2 regions of the Gordonia sp. BP-119 genome follow, and region 1 is predicted to be linked to the other one. Evidence: riboswitches for the same ligand, from Rfam matches in the RefSeq annotation. Region 1 holds a riboswitch; the other holds the start of a gene.
The links. A riboswitch is a leader RNA that binds a small molecule or an ion and turns the genes downstream of it on or off. The one in region 1 is predicted to bind cobalamin.
Positions count from the first base shown of each region.

Region 2: another riboswitch for cobalamin. It lies ahead of JW364_RS01705 (CbtB-domain containing protein); the one in region 1 lies ahead of JW364_RS08885 (iron ABC transporter permease).

Region 1 is NZ_JAFFZF010000011.1:25,104-32,706, forward strand. Features, by position in the region: gene JW364_RS08875 (alpha/beta fold hydrolase) at 9-893, shown strand; gene JW364_RS08880 (L-lactate dehydrogenase) at 896-1,849, opposite strand; cobalamin riboswitch at 1,967-2,145, shown strand; gene JW364_RS08885 (iron ABC transporter permease) at 2,192-3,271, shown strand; gene JW364_RS08890 (ABC transporter ATP-binding protein) at 3,295-4,101, shown strand; gene JW364_RS08895 (ABC transporter substrate-binding protein) at 4,113-5,192, shown strand; gene JW364_RS08900 (HNH endonuclease signature motif containing protein) at 5,442-7,100, shown strand; gene rplA (50S ribosomal protein L1) at 7,171-7,603, opposite strand, start outside.
Region 2 is NZ_JAFFZF010000002.1:80,702-88,304, reverse strand. Features, by position in the region: gene JW364_RS01710 (ATP-dependent helicase) at 1-3,754, opposite strand, end outside; cobalamin riboswitch at 3,772-3,932, shown strand; gene JW364_RS01705 (CbtB-domain containing protein) at 3,968-4,204, shown strand; gene JW364_RS01700 (CbtA family protein) at 4,211-5,041, shown strand; gene JW364_RS01695 (histidine phosphatase family protein) at 5,059-5,556, shown strand; gene JW364_RS01690 (acyl-CoA dehydrogenase family protein) at 5,670-6,896, shown strand; gene JW364_RS01685 (three-helix bundle dimerization domain-containing protein) at 6,945-7,322, opposite strand; gene ppk2 (polyphosphate kinase 2) at 7,423-7,603, shown strand, end outside.

The sequences.
Region 1 (7,603 bases):
GGGAAACGATGATCAGGAACGACGTCGAGTTCGATTCGTCCGGGACGACATGCCGGGCCTGGTCGTACCGGCCCGAGGGAACCACTCCGGCGCCGGTCATCGTGATGGCGCACGGGCTCGGTGCGGTCCGGCGGATGCGCCTGGACGCGTTCGCCGAGCGCTTCTCCGCCGCGGGATACTCGTGCCTGGTGTTCGACTACCGCCACTTCGGTGACAGCGACGGCGAACCGCGACAGCTGCTGTCCATTCGCCGCCAACTCGACGACTGGGCCGCGGCAATCGCCTTCGCCCGAACACTCAGCGGTGTCGACACCTCACGGATAGTGCTGTGGGGCACCTCCTTCGGCGGCGGACACGTCCTCGTCGCGGGCGAACGCGACGGCCGGGTGGCCGCAGTGATCTCCCAGTGCCCCTTCACCAGCGGCGTCGCATCCACCGCCGCGCTGGGCGTGGCGTCCGGGGCAAAGGTGACCGTGCGCGCGCTCGCGGATCTGGCAGGTTCGGCACTGGGCCGTCCGCCGGTCACCGTCGGCCTCGCCGGTGCGCCCGGCTCGGCCGCCCTGATGACGGCACCCGACGCGGTGTCGGGATACCTACCGCTGGTGCCCGACGACCTGGAGTTCATCAACGAGGTCGCCGCGCGGGTCGGTCTCGCCATCCCGCTGCACACGCCTGGTCGGGCATTGCGAAAGCTCACCTGTCCCACGCTCGTGTGCATCTGCGACAAGGACACCGTGGCGCCGGCCGGACCGACTGCCCGGTACGCCCGCCGCGCCCCGGCAGCGCGAGTGATTCGTTATCCGGCACAACATTTCGACATCTACGTCGGCGACGACTTCGAGCGGGTGGTCGCCGATCAGCTCGAGTTCTTGCGCGGGACCGTCCCCGTGTGACGTCAGAACCCGAACCGCGCCTGCATCCCGCGCAGCGTTTCCGCCGATGCCAGCAGACCCGCCCGCTCGGAGTCCGACAGCGGGACATCGAGCCGGGTCTGGGCACCACCGCGGTCGACGACGGTCGGCAACGAGAGGCACACGCCGTCGAGCCCCTCGATACCGTCGGCCCGCGTCGACACCGGCAGCACCCGGTGTTCGTTGTTCAGGATCGCTTCGACGATGCGCGTCGAGGCCAGACCGATCGCGTAGTTCGTCGCCCCCTTGCCCTCGATGATGGTGTACGCGGCGTGCACGACCTCGTGGTGAATACGTTCGCGCGCAACGACGTCCATCGCCGGACGGCCGGGTAGCGGCGTCCACGAGGTGAGCGGCACGCCCCCGATCGACGCCGAACTCCACAGCGGGATCTCGCTGTCGCCGTGTTCGCCGACGATGTAGGAGTGCACGCTCTGTACCGCGACCCCGCAGTGTTGCGCGATCAGGAATCGCAGCCGGGACGAGTCCAGCACCGTGCCCGACCCGAAGACCTGGTGCGGTGACAGCCCGCTGATCTCCTGGGCGGCGTAGGTGACGATGTCGACGGGATTGGTGACCATCACATAGATCGCGGTCGGGGCCACCGCCAGCACCCCGGGGAGGATGGCTCGTGTGAGACCGATTGTGGCCTCGGCCAATTCGAGGCGCGACTGCCCTGGCTTCTGCTTCGCGCCGGCGGTGAACACGACGACGTCAGCGTCCGCGCACACCGACACGTCGTCGGATCCGATGATGTCCGCGCGGGGCACGAACTCGAGGCCGTGGGACATGTCGAGCACCTCGGCGGTCACCTTGGCGGCGTTGATGTCGAGGAGGGCGATGGTCCGTGCGACACCTCGGATGAGGGATGAGTAGGCGATCGCGGTGCCCACCGCACCCGCCCCGATGATGGCCAGTTTCGTGTCTCGTACGTCCATCGGTTCACCGTTTCCGCGTCGGGTTCATCGATCGTCGGCACCCAGCGTAGGTGCTCGCGTGCCGGCTGTCCGGGCTGCGCCGGCCGACCGCGCGTTCGGTCGGCGGTCGATGTTGATAGCGTGAGCGCCGAGAACGGTCACACCCGCACACGTGGGTGTCAGGGAACCCGGTGTGAATCCGGGACTGGCGCGCAACGGTATGGGAGACGGATTCGGCGCGGACACCGGGGCGACCCGGGAAGGCGCCGGCGCCACGATCCCGAGTCCGATTACCGGCCGTTCTCGCTCGAGTCCATCGTGTATCTCGCGCACAGATACCCAGACCGATAGGCAGTACCACCCGTGTCCCGTCGTACCGACGGCACGACCGAGAGCGCGACCGCCCCGTCGGTCCGGCGACTCCCGTCGACGCCGCTAGCCGCAGTATTGTTCGTCCTCACCCTCCTCAGCATCGCCCTGGCCACCGCTTTCGGCGCGGAGACCATCCCCGTCGGCGACGTGTGGCACACCGTCGTCGGCCGGATGACCGGGGCTGAGCTCGACTCCGCGCACGCCGTCATCATCTGGGATCTCCGGTTGCCCCGGTCCGTGCTGGCCGCGCTGGTCGGAGCCGGGCTGGCGCTGGCCGGCGCACTCATGCAGGCCCTGGTCCGCAACCCACTGGCCGAGCCGTACCTGCTGGGTGTGTCCGCCGGCGCGGCGGTCGGGGCCACCGCGGTGATGACCCTCGGCGTGCTCGCGGGACTGGGCGTCTGGGCGCTGTCCGGCGGGGCGCTGCTCGGCGCGCTGGCCGCCACCGTCACGGTGTACCTGGTGGCCCGCGCCCAGGGCGGGCTGACCGCGCTGCGACTCATCCTGTCCGGGGTGGTGTTGTCGTCGGCGTTCATGGCGTTGTCGTCGCTGCTCGTGTTCACCGCCGCCGACCCGCACGCCGCCGACAACGTGATGTTCTGGATGCTCGGCAGCGTCGCGGGCGCCACCTGGGCGAAAGTGCAGATCGCCGGGGCGGTCGTGCTGGTCACCGTCGTGGCCATGCTCGCCATCCACTCCTGGCTCGATGCCTACGCGGCCGGCACCGACACCGCGACGTCGCTGGGCGTGCCGGTACGGGCGATGCGCAACGCGCTGTTCGGTGTCCAGGGTCTCCTGGTCGGCGTGCTCGTCGCGGTGGCGGGCGGCATCGGCTTCGTCGGTCTCATCGTCCCGCACGCGGCGCGACTCCTGGTCGGCGCCACCCACCGCGCGATGTTGCCGGTGGCGGTCTGCGGCGGTGCGCTCTTCCTGGTGTGGGTCGACGTCATCTCACGGGTGGCGGCCGCACCGCGCGAGATGCCGCTGGGCATCGTGACCGGCCTGATCGGGGCGCCGATCTTCCTGTTCCTCATGGGACGACGCCAGTACGTGTTCGGGGGAGGCTCGTGATCGACCCCGCCCGCGCATCGTCGATGTCGTTGCGCGCGAACGCGCTTGCGTGCCGTCGCGGTGGCCGCGTCGTACTGCGGGATGTCGATCTCGCGGTCCCCGCCGGCACCCGACTGGCCATCGTCGGGCCCAACGGTTCCGGCAAGACCACCCTGCTGCGCACGCTGTGCGGTCTCGAACGACCAGTCGCCGGCACCGTCGAGGTGAACGGAGACGACCTCCACCACATCCCCTCCCGACGCCGCGCCATGTCGATGGCGGTGGTCGGCCAGGAGGAACAGCCCTCCGCTGAGCTGACGGTCGCCGAGGCGGTCGGCCTCGGCCGGACCCCGTACCGGTCGGCCTGGTCCACCGGGAGTTCCGACGACAAGACGGTGGTCGATCGCGCGTTGATCCAGGTCGGGCTCGACGGCTGGGGCACCCGCTCGTGCACCCAGCTGTCCGGCGGCGAACGGCACCGCGTCGTCCTCGCCCGCGCGCTCGCTCAGCAGACCCCGATCCTGGTGCTCGACGAACCCACCAATCACCTGGACGCCGCCTGGCGACTACGCCTGATGGAGGTTCTCGACGAGCTCGACGCCACCGTGGTCGCGGCGATGCACGACCTCGACCTCGTGTTGCGTCACTTCGACTCCGTCGCAGTGGTTTCCGACGGCGGTGTCATCGTGCACGGGCCACCGGTCGAGGTGCTGACGCCGGCTCTGCTGGCCGACGTCTTCGAGGTGTCCGGCACCGTCGTCGACCATCCATCGACGGGCCTGCCCCATCTGCTCCTGAACACTCCCACCACCACACCCGCCCCCAGCACTCTGACGAAAGACATCCCGTGAGAGGACATCCTTTGACCATACGTACGTCCCGAGTCCACCCGACCGTCGCCATCGTGGCGGCGGCTCTGACGCTGGGAACTGCCACCGCCTGCGGTGCCGACAGCACTGTGGCGTCGGAAAGCACTGTCACCGTATCGAATTGCGGAGCCGACGTCGCTTACCCGCAACCCCTCGACCGGTTGTTCGTCAACGACGGCGGCATGATCGCGATCGCACTCGCCGCGGGTGCCCGTGACAACATGGTGGCGGTCAGCGCGCTCGCCCGGGACAAGGACGTCCTGCGGCTGGAGTACGGACCCCAGGTCGACACGCTGAACGAGGTCGCGACCGAACGTCCCACCCTCGAGAACATCGTCGCGGCGAAACCCCAAGTGCTGTATGCCGGATACAACTACGGCATGAGCGAGTCGCGCGGGATCACACCCGAGATTCTCGCCGGACACGGCATCGACGTGTACCAGTTGTCCGAGGCGTGCCGGCAGACCGAGGGCGAGGCGCAGCGCGGCACCATGGACCCGTGGGTCGCGCTCGACACCGATCTGCGCAACATCGGCACCCTCACCGGCAATCCCGAGCAGGGCGCCGCCGCGGCCGACGAGGTGGCCGACCGCCTCGAGAAGCTGCGCGCCGCACCACAACCCGCCGCGAAACCGACGGTCTTCGTCTTCGACAGCGTCTCGGACACCATCTTCTCCTCCGGATCCTTCGGCGGCCCGCAGGGCATCATCGACGCCGCGGGCGCGCGCAACGCGACCGAGGACATCGAGGACACCTGGACCGCCGTGAGCTGGGAACGCCTCACCACCGCGGACCCCGACGTCATCGTGTTCGTCGACTATCCCGGCCAGTCGGTCGACGAGAAGATCGCCGCCCTGCGTTCTAATCCGGCGAGCCGGAACCTGAAGGCCGTGCGCGAGAACCGCTTCGTGAACCTGCCGTACGCGATGTGGGTGTCGAGCCCACTCAACATCGACGCCGCCGAGATCATGCGCGGCGTTCTCGAGAACCACGGCCTCGCACCGGAATCCGGTATCACCCCTTCCCTGGATGTCGCGCAATTGGACCTCGGGGGCAACAACTGGCTGGAGTGAGTCGCGGGACGCCCCGTTGAACACGTGGGGCCGCGGCGATTGTCGCGCCGCCGCCCATGGGAATCCAGTGCACCCACCGTCGAAGTTCGCAACACCTGACTGCGTTCGCACCCCTACCATGAGGCACCGACAAGTTCGAGCCGACGAATACCGTTGCACAACATGGCTTTTTGGGATTGCCATCCGGCCACGCGGGTGTACACTCGAACGTACATTCGCAGCAACGGTTCTTCGGGGGAGGTGACCGTCATGCCCAGCACCACACCACTCGCCGACCACGGCGCGCCCGTGTCCCGCGCGGCCGAACTCGTCGCCGAACTCCACGCGAACCTCGACGAACTACAGACCGTCGACTTGTCCTCGTGCACCGACGAAGAACTGATCGACGTCGCCGCGGAGACCGAACGCGCCATCGCGCGTCTGACCGTTGCCGGTGACCGGCAGATCGATCAGGTCGAGGCCCGCGACCTACCCCGCAAGGCCGGCTGCCGAACCCTCATGCAGTTCATGACACACCGGCTACGAGTCTCGAACCCGATGCGCCGCCGTAAGCAGATGGACGCCACCGCCCACCGCACCAGCCTCGGCGGCGAGGTCCTCCCACCCGAATACCCCTGCCTCGCCGAAGCTTTCGCACAAGGAACAGTCGGCACCGCGCACGTGCAGGCCACCCTCGACGTCCTCGACCGCATCCCGGTCGCCGTCGACCACGACATCAAGGTCGCCGCTGAACGACAGATGGCCGAGATCGCCACCGACCACACCCCGGCCGACATCACCCAACTCGGCTCGCGGCTGCTTGCCCACCTCGACCCCGACGGCACCCTGGCCGATGACACCGACCAGAAACGACGCCGCGGCCTGTGGATCGGACGGCAACGCGCCGACGGCACCGCCAAAATATCGGGCACCCTGACACCCGCACTCGCCGCCCGACTCACCATGATGTTCGCCGTGTGGGGCAAACCCGGACTCAACAACCCCGACGACCCACAGTCGCCCCAAGGCCCGGCCGGCACCGCCGACCCCGAAGCCCTGGCCACCGCAGCCGACCGCGACGGCCGCACCCTCGCCCAGACCAATCACGACGCACTCGACGCCGCACTCGCCGCCGGATTCGCCGACGGAACACTCGGCACCTCGCACCGCGGCCTGCCCGTGCAACTGATCATCAAAGCCGACCTCGGCGACCTCATCCGCGAAGCCGGACTCGCGACCACCGCCACCGGAACCCTGCTGCCCATCCGGGACCTGATCGCGATGGCCGGTGACGTCCAGCCATGGTTGGCGATCTTCAAAGACGCCACCACCGTCCCCCTGCACTTCGGGCGCGGCAGACGTCTGGCCACCCGCGAACAACGCCTCGTCTCCTTCGCCCGCCCCGACGGGGAAGTGTGTTCGGCACCCGGCTGCGATCAGCCCGCCACCCAGGTCGAACTCCACCACGCCCACAAAGATTGGGCCAAAGGCGGACTCACCGACATCGACGACCTCGCCCCCGCCTGCCCGCGACACAACCGCATGGTCGGCGACCAACCCGGCCAATACACCACCCGCATCGCCCGATCCGGACCCGACGAAGGCCGCTGCCTCTGGCGATTGAACGCCGAACCCGGCGTACCACCCAATCCCGAACACCTCAACCGCCGACCCGACATACCCCGGCGGTTCGCACAACACCTGAACACCGTGCGCAACGAGATCCACAGACCTGCCACCAGGTCCGGCGACCAGTCGCGCCCGAACCGGTCGCGCCCCGACGCCGTCGGCTACGGCGACCGCGGCCGGCGCCTCGAACTCGCTTATCGCGAACTGGTCCATCCGCGAACACCGCCGGAGCACCTCACCACCCCACCGCTGACCCCGGTCGAAGCAGCACTCGCACGCATACTCGCTGACCACGCGTGATTGCACACGACACGAGGGGCCCGGCATCGGAATGCCGGGCCCCTCGTGGGTGTCAGTGCGCCTGATCAGATCAGGCCTGCGGTGCCTCCGCGAAGTTGCGGGTGACCGCCGGGTCGACCGGGATGCCCGGGCCCGTCGTCGTGGAGACGGTGACCTTCTTGATGTAGCGGCCCTTGGCGGCCGACGGCTTGGCGCGCATGATCTCGTCGTAGGCAGCGCCGTAGTTCTCGGCCAGCTTGGCCGGGTCGAACGAGGCCTTGCCGATGACGAAGTGCAGGTTCGCAGCCTTGTCGACGCGGAAGTTGATCTTGCCGCCCTTGATGTCGTTGACGGCCTTGGTGACGTCGGTGGTCACGGTGCCCGTCTTCGGGTTCGGCATCAGGCCGCGGGGTCCGAGGACACGCGCGATACGGCCGACCTTGGCCATCTGATCCGGGGTGGCGATCGCGGCGTCGAAGTCCAGCCAACCGCCCTGGATGCGCTCGATCAGATCCTCGGCGCCG
Region 2 (7,603 bases), on a different contig from region 1:
CCGCCCACACGAGGTCCCACAGGGCACTCTCGATGTCGGCGGCCGGCGTGGTGGTGCCGGTGCTGATGTCGGCGGCGATCTGTGGGAACCGCAGGGCACCACCGGGTTCGAGTGCGGCGGTGACCCCGTCGTGGACCGGGGTGGTGTCGATCTCGTCGGCGTCGGGCAGCGTCAGGACGGCGACGTCCGCGGGATGCAGCGCCACCCAGCCGTCGGAGTTCCCGATGCGGCCGTGTCCGGACCAGATGACCTCACCGGCGCTGAGCAGTTCGTCGAGCATCGGCGCTGCGTAATCGGACACCCGGGCCGGCAGTACGAGGGACTCCCACGCGGACGCCGGCAGCGGGAACCCGGCCAGCTGGTCGATGACCGTCGCCACCCCGTCGACACCCCGGAGCTGGGTGCCCGACGACGCGTGCTGCCAGTCGAGGAGGAACCGGGTGAGGACGTCGGTACCGACGGGAGCCACCTCGGCGCGGCTCGCCGCCAGGGAACCGCGTCGGATCTGACCCAGCACGTCGGCGTGACACCATTGCCCGTCCCGGGGGCCGATACCGGCGTCGGGCAGGAAGTCACCCTCGACGACGCGTCGCTCCGATGCGAGACGGTTGAGGGTGTCGCGCACGACCCCGGTCGCGATACCCAGAGCAGCGGAGGCCTCGGGCACGGTGAACGGGCCATGGGTGCGGGCGTACCGGCCGATGAGGTCTCCGACTGGGTCGGGCACCTCCTCGAGATAGGCCGCCGGGATGCCGAGAGGTGCGGGCACCCCGAGAGCGTCACGGAGGCGGGCGGTGTCGTCGATGGCCGCCCACAGCGCACGTGCGTTGTGGTTGACCGAGATGATCTGCCCGACCCGGTGCAGCTCGGTGAGCAGGTCGGCGGCCGGCTCGTCGCCGCGATACCGGGCCGCGACCTCCTCGGTGGTGAGCGGGCCCAGCCATCGCAGCAGGTCGACGATGTCCTCGGCGTCGCGCGCCTGACGCTCGGGGGACAGGCGTTGGAGCCGGGCGATCACGTCGGCGATGACCGCCGGATCGAGGAGCTCGCGCAGGTCGACGCGCCCGAGCAACTGGGCCAGCAGGCTGGTGTCGAGGGAGAGGGCGGCCGCGCGGCGCTCGGCGAGCGGCGCGTCGTCGGCGTACATGAACGCACCCACGTACCCGAACAGCAGCGACGCGGCGAAGGGAGAGGGGCTTTGGGTCTCGGTCTCCACCACCCGGATCCGGCGCGTGCGGATGCGGTTCAGCAGATCGAGCAGGGCGGGGAGGTCGTAGACGTCCTGCAGGCATTCGCGGACGGCTTCGAGCACGATCGGGAAGTCGGGGAATTTGGATGCGACAGAGAGCAGTTGGGCGCTGCGCTGGCGCTGTTGCCACAGCGGGGCGCGCCGGCCCGGATCCCGGCGCGGCAGGAGCAGGGCGCGGGCGGCGCATTCGCGGAAACGGGACGCGAACATCGACGAGTCGGCCAGACCGTCGGTCACGAGTTGCTCGACCTCGTCGGGGTCGAGGAGGAACACATCGGCTCCGGGAGGGGCGTCGTCGGTGTCGGGCATCCGCAGGATGATGCCGTCGTCGGAGGCGGTGGTGGCGCCCTCGATGCCGAGGGTCTCCAGCAGGCGCTGCGAGATGGCACTGGCCCAGGGGGCGTGTACACGTAAGCCGTAGGGGGAGTGCAGGATCACCCGCCAGTCGCCGAGTTCGTCGCGGAACCTCTCGACGACCAGCGTGCGATCGGTGGGCAGGTGTCCGGTCGCCTCGCGCTGCTCGGCGATGAGTGTCGCGAGGTTGCTGCGGGCGTTCTCGGTGAGCCCGAGCCGGTCTGCCTGGTCGTCGAGCTTCCCGGGATCGGCGACCGACTGGGTGAAGGCACCGATCGCGGCGCCCAGTTCGGCGGGGCGTCCGATCGCGTCACCGATCCAGAACGGCAACCGGCCCGGTTGACCGAACGCGGGGGAGACGAGTACGCGGTCGTGGGTGATGTCCTCGATCCGCCAACTGGTGGCGCCCAGCGCGAACACATCGCCGACTCGGGACTCATAGACCATCTCCTCGTCGAGTTCGCCTACGCGAGTGGCCTTCTCGCCGACCATGAACACGCCGAAGAGTCCGCGGTCGGGTATGGAACCGCCCGAGGTGACGGCGAGCCGCTGGGCGCCGCGCCGGCCGGTGATGACTCCGGCGTCGCGGTCCCAGTTCACCCGGGGGCGCAGTTCGGCGAACTCGTCGGACGGGAAGCGGCCCGCGATCAGGTCGAGGGTCGCGTCGAAGACGCCCCGGCCCAGTTCGCGGTAGGGCGCCGCGCGCCGGACGACCTCGTACCAGTGATCGACCTCGAGGTCGTCGACCGCGGCCGCCGCGATGGTCTGCTGGGCGAGGATGTCGAGCGGATTCTGCGGGACCTTGATCTCCTCGATCGCGCCGTCGAGCATCCGGCCCACCGTCACCGTGCAGTGCAGCAGATCGGTGCGGTGCTTGGGGTAGAGGATGCCCTGGCTGATCTCGCCGACCTGGTGCCCGGCGCGGCCGATCCGCTGCAGTCCACTCGCCACCGACGGCGGGGACTCCACCTGGATGACGAGATCGACCGCACCCATGTCGATGCCGAGTTCGAGTGAGCTGGTGGCCACCACACACGAGAGGCGGCCGGCCTTCAGGTCGTCCTCGATCTGGGCGCGCTGCTCCTTGCTGACCGAGCCGTGATGGGCGCGGGCGAGAACCGGCTCGGCGCCGGAGCTCGCGCCGCTGCCCATCACGAACGCCGGGGCGCCGCCCGCGACCGACGGATTGCCGGTCGGTTCGGCAGGCTCGCCGTGGCGCTCGGCGTGGATCTCGTTGAGCCGAGCGGTGAGCTTCTCGGCGAGGCGTCGGGAGTTGGCGAAGACGATCGTGGCGCGGTTCGCCTCGATCTGGTCGACGATCGAGGCCTCGACGTACGGCCACAACGAGCCGGCAGTCGGCGAGAACGCGTCGTCCAGCGCCGCGGGGTCGGCATCGGACACCGGCGGCGGGATGTTGGCCATGTCCTCGACGGGGACGTCGACGCGCAGGTCGAATGTCTTGTCGGCCTTCGGTTTGACCACCTGGCACGGCGCGGCGCCGGACAGGAACCCCGCGACCACCTCGGGCGGGCGGACCGTCGCCGAGAGGCCGATCCGCTGGGCGGGTTTGTCCAGCAGTTCGTCGAGGCGCTCGAGGGTCAGCGCGAGATGGGTACCTCGTTTGGTCGCGGCGACCGCGTGGACCTCGTCGACGATGATCGCCTCCACGCCGGTGAGACTCTCCCGCGCGGCCGAGGTGAGCATCAGGTACAGCGACTCGGGGGTGGTGATGAGGATGTCGGGTGGGGTTTTGACCAGCGCACGCCGATCGGCGGCGGAGGTGTCGCCCGACCGCACGCCCACGGTGATGTTGGGCTCCGGAAGGTTCAGCTCCTGGGCCGCCCGGGTGATGCCGGTCAGCGGTGCGCGCAGGTTGCGCTCGACGTCGACTGCCAGCGCCTTCAACGGCGAGATGTAGACGACCTTGGTGCCCGCGGGACGATTGCCGGCGTCGGCGGCGAGCCGATCGAGAGCCCAGAGGAACGCGGCCAGGGTCTTCCCGGACCCGGTCGGTGCGATGACCAAGGTGTTCGCGCCGTCGGCGATGGAGGTCCAGGCGCCCTTCTGCGCAGCGGTGGGCGCGGTGAACGCACCCGAGAACCACCGCCGGGTGGGGGCGGTGAAGCGGTCGAGCACCGAGGGGCGGGGCATCTCTCCACTATGTCGCACTCGTACGACAGAACGCGGTATACAGTCTCCTCACGCCTGTACGGGGAATCCGGTGAGAGTCCGGAACGGTCGCGCCACTGTGAACGCAGCCCAGATCGACACGGTCGACGTGACGGGGCATGCGTGAGTCAGGATGCCGTGCCGGCGTGCACCACCCGTGAACTCTCCGACGCGAGATCGGCGAAAGGACCCACCATGACAGCTCCCCGTACCGAGGCGGCATCACCGGTCGCCCCGGCCCGTGCCCTGCCCGTACCGAACATCTCCGTCGCGAGCGCGGCGCTCTGGCTCAGCCTGACCGTGCTGCTCGCCGGGCTGGCGTACTACTTCCTCGGTTACGACCAGGGGGTCGTGTCGGTCTTCGGCTCCGACACCCACGTGCACGAGTTCGTGCACGACGCCCGCCATTTCCTCGGCTTCCCCTGCCACTGAGTCGACATGGAGAAGAAGTTCATCGGCGCCGGCCTGCTCGCAGGTCTGATCGCCGGCATCGTCTCGTTCGTGTTCGCGCGGTTCTACCTCGAACCCGTCGTGGGCAAGGCCATCGACTACGAGAGCGCCCGCTCGGCGGCCGAGGAGGCCCTGGCCCATGCCGCCGAACCGGGTGGTCACACCCATGGTGAGGGCGGAGAGTTGTTCACCCGCGCGATGCAGGAGAACCTCGGCGCGGGGATCGGCAACGTCGTGTTCGCGGTGTGCATGGGCGCGTTCTTCGCGGTGGCGTTCACGGTCTTGTGGAGCCACGTCGGCAGCCGTCATCCGGCCACGGATCCCCGTGCGGTCGCGGGCGTGCTCGGCGGCATCGGTTTCGTCGCCGTCTTCGCCGTCCCGTTCTTCGCCTACCCGGCGAACCCACCCGCCGTCGGCGACGACGACACCATCGGCGAACGAACCGGTGCCTTCCTCACCATCACCGTGTCGTCGGTGATCCTCGCCATCGCGGCGGTGGTCCTGGCGTCGTGGTTGCGCCCGCGCATCGGTGGGTTGGTCTCGGCGGTCGCGGCCACGGTCGCCTATCTGGCCGGCATCGCGATCGTGCTCGCCTTCCTGCCGTCGTTCAGCGAGGTCCCCGGCCCGGTCCGCGACGACGCCGGACAGATCGTGTTCCCGGGCTTTCCCGGTGACGTGATCGGGGATTTCCGGGTGTATGCGATCGCCAACCAGGTCATTCTGTGGACGGTTCTCACCGTCTCGTTCGCTCTGATCGTGGGGGCGATGGCCCGGTCGCAGGCGACTGACCGCGCTCGCGCGGTCTCCGTGCCGAACTGAGGCGATCACTGCCCGGAATGCAGATCATCACCGCCGGTCGCACCGGCCCCAACCGGTCGGTGCGGTTCGGCGGTGACCCGGTTCTCGATCAGCGTGGTCGACGCGACGTGCTCGCTCTGAGCGCGTCGCTCACCCGCCCGATCGACATCTGCGGCCCGGAGGCGGCGACCCGCGCCACCGCCGAGATACTCGGCGCGACAGGCGGCCTCATCGTCGACGACGCGCTGCGGACGCTCGATGTCGGTGCGTGGTCGGGCCTGTCCCCGGAGGAGATCGACCCCGTCGACCTCGGCGGGTGGTTCACCGACCCGGAGGCCCGCCCGCACGGGGGTGAGAGTGTCGCGCAGTTCGTCGACCGAGTCCATGCCTGGCGTGCCGGGCAGGCCGAGCACGGCGATGGCTACGTGGTGGTCGCGATGCCGGTGGCGCAGGCCCTGCTGTGCGTCGATGCGGACGGGTTCTTCGCGCGGGAGGTGCGTCCGGCCACCCTCTACACCTGCACCGATGCTCGGTAGGAACAGATCTGCGACGACGTACCTAGACATCGGCAGTGACTCCTGACACAGTTGGGGACGACAAAACTGAAACGTGTTCGCCCCTGCGCGGACACCGGTCTGGGAGTGTGACGATGTTCGAGTGGTCCGAAGAAGATCTGATGGTTCGGGACGCCCTGCGGGCGTTCATCGACAAGGAGATCCGGCCACATCTCGACGAACTCGAATCCGGCACGCTGCCGCCCTACGACATCACTCGCAAACTGCTGTCGAGCTTCGGTGTCGACGCGATGGCCAAGGACGCTCTCGAGAAGGAACTCGAGGCCGAGGCCAACGGGGAGAAGAAGAAGCCCTCGGGCGACGGCGGCGGTATGGGCGGCTCGATGTTCATGATGGTCAACATCGAACTGGCGGGGGTCTGTCTCGGTCTCGTCGCATCCCTGGGCGTGAGCATGGGCCTGACCGCCTCGACCATCCGCGGCAAGGGCACGCTCGCCCAGAAGAAGCGGTGGCTGCCCGAACTGGTCACGATGGAGAAGGTCGGCGCCTGGGCGATCACCGAACCCGACTCCGGATCGGACGCGCTGGGCGGTATGAAGACAACGGTCCGTCGCGATGGTGACGACTACATCCTCAACGGGCAGAAGACCTTCATCACCAATGGCCCCTACGCCGACACCATCGTCGTGTTCGCCAAGCTCGACGACGGCAGCGGCACCCCGATGCGGGACCGTAAGGTCCTGTCGTTCGTCCTCGACAAGGGGATGCCGGGACTGACCCAGGGCAAGCCGTTCAAGAAGATGGGCATGATGAGTTCGCCGACGGGCGAGCTGTTCTTCGACAACGTGCGCGTCGGCAAGGACCGCCTGCTCGGCGAGACCGAGGACACCGGTTCGGACGCGCGCGGATCCGAAGGCGCCAAGGCCGGTTTCACCGCGGAGCGGGTCGGGATCGCGGCCCTGTCGCTGGGCATCATCAACGAGGCGCAACATCTTTCGATCGACTACGCGAAGAACCGCAAGCTGTGGGGCCAGGAGATCGCACAGTTCCAGCTCATCCAGCTCAAGCTGGCCGAGATGGAGGTCGCGCGCATCAACGTCCAGAACATGCTCTTCAGTGCCCTCGAGCGGGGCAAGGCGGGCAAGCCGCTGAGCTTGTCCGAGGCGTCGGCGATGAAGCTCTACTCGTCGAAGGCGGCCACCGACGTCGCGATGGAGGCGGTGCAGTTGTTCGGCGGCAACGGTTACATGGCCGAGTATCGCGTGGAGCAGCTTGCGCGCGACGCCAAGTCGCTGATGATCTACGCCGGCAGCAACGAGATCCAGGTGACCCACGTCGCCAAGGGGCTGCTGCGGGGCTGACGAACAGGCCCGGTCGTGTCGGACCATGCCGACACGATCGGGCCGGGTTCAGGCGACCTCGCCGGCCCGGACCTCGACCGTCTGCGGCGTGGTGCCGGGCGTCGGCGACACGAGCGTCAGGTGGTCCGGCTGTGCCAGGAAGTCCTCTATGTCGCGTCGAGCCGCCTTCTCGATCAGCAACGGCACGAAGATCCTGACCTTGCAGTCGGCGAATCGTCCGTAGACGGCGTGCACACGTGCGTCGATGTCGTCGACAGCCATAACCGGAAACCGTGCGATCAGGCGACGAATCACCTGTTCGACTTCGAGCATCTCCTCAACCCGAGCCATTGGGACATTCTGCGGGAAAACCTTTGCGGCTGCAGGCTCATCGGGGAAACGACTGGTCACGATCGAGCATGCGACGGTGTGCTCCGTACCTGCCACGACAATTGCGCGTCCTCTTCGTCGGTTACCGCGCGGATGCCTCGGACGTGGCACAGAATGACCAGTTAGTCATTCGGTCCAGCCACGGGAGCGTACGGCCATGCCAGATTACTCATCGTCCTCGGGTGAACTCCGAGGCCCGGATCACGGCGGCCCGGCGGGCCCGATGTCGGGCAAGAAGTACCGCAAGCATCTCGAACCGCTGCACGCCGAGTTGGTCGCCATGCAGGAATGGGTCCGTGCGACCGGGGCGAAGGTCTGCATCGTCTTCGAGGGCCGGG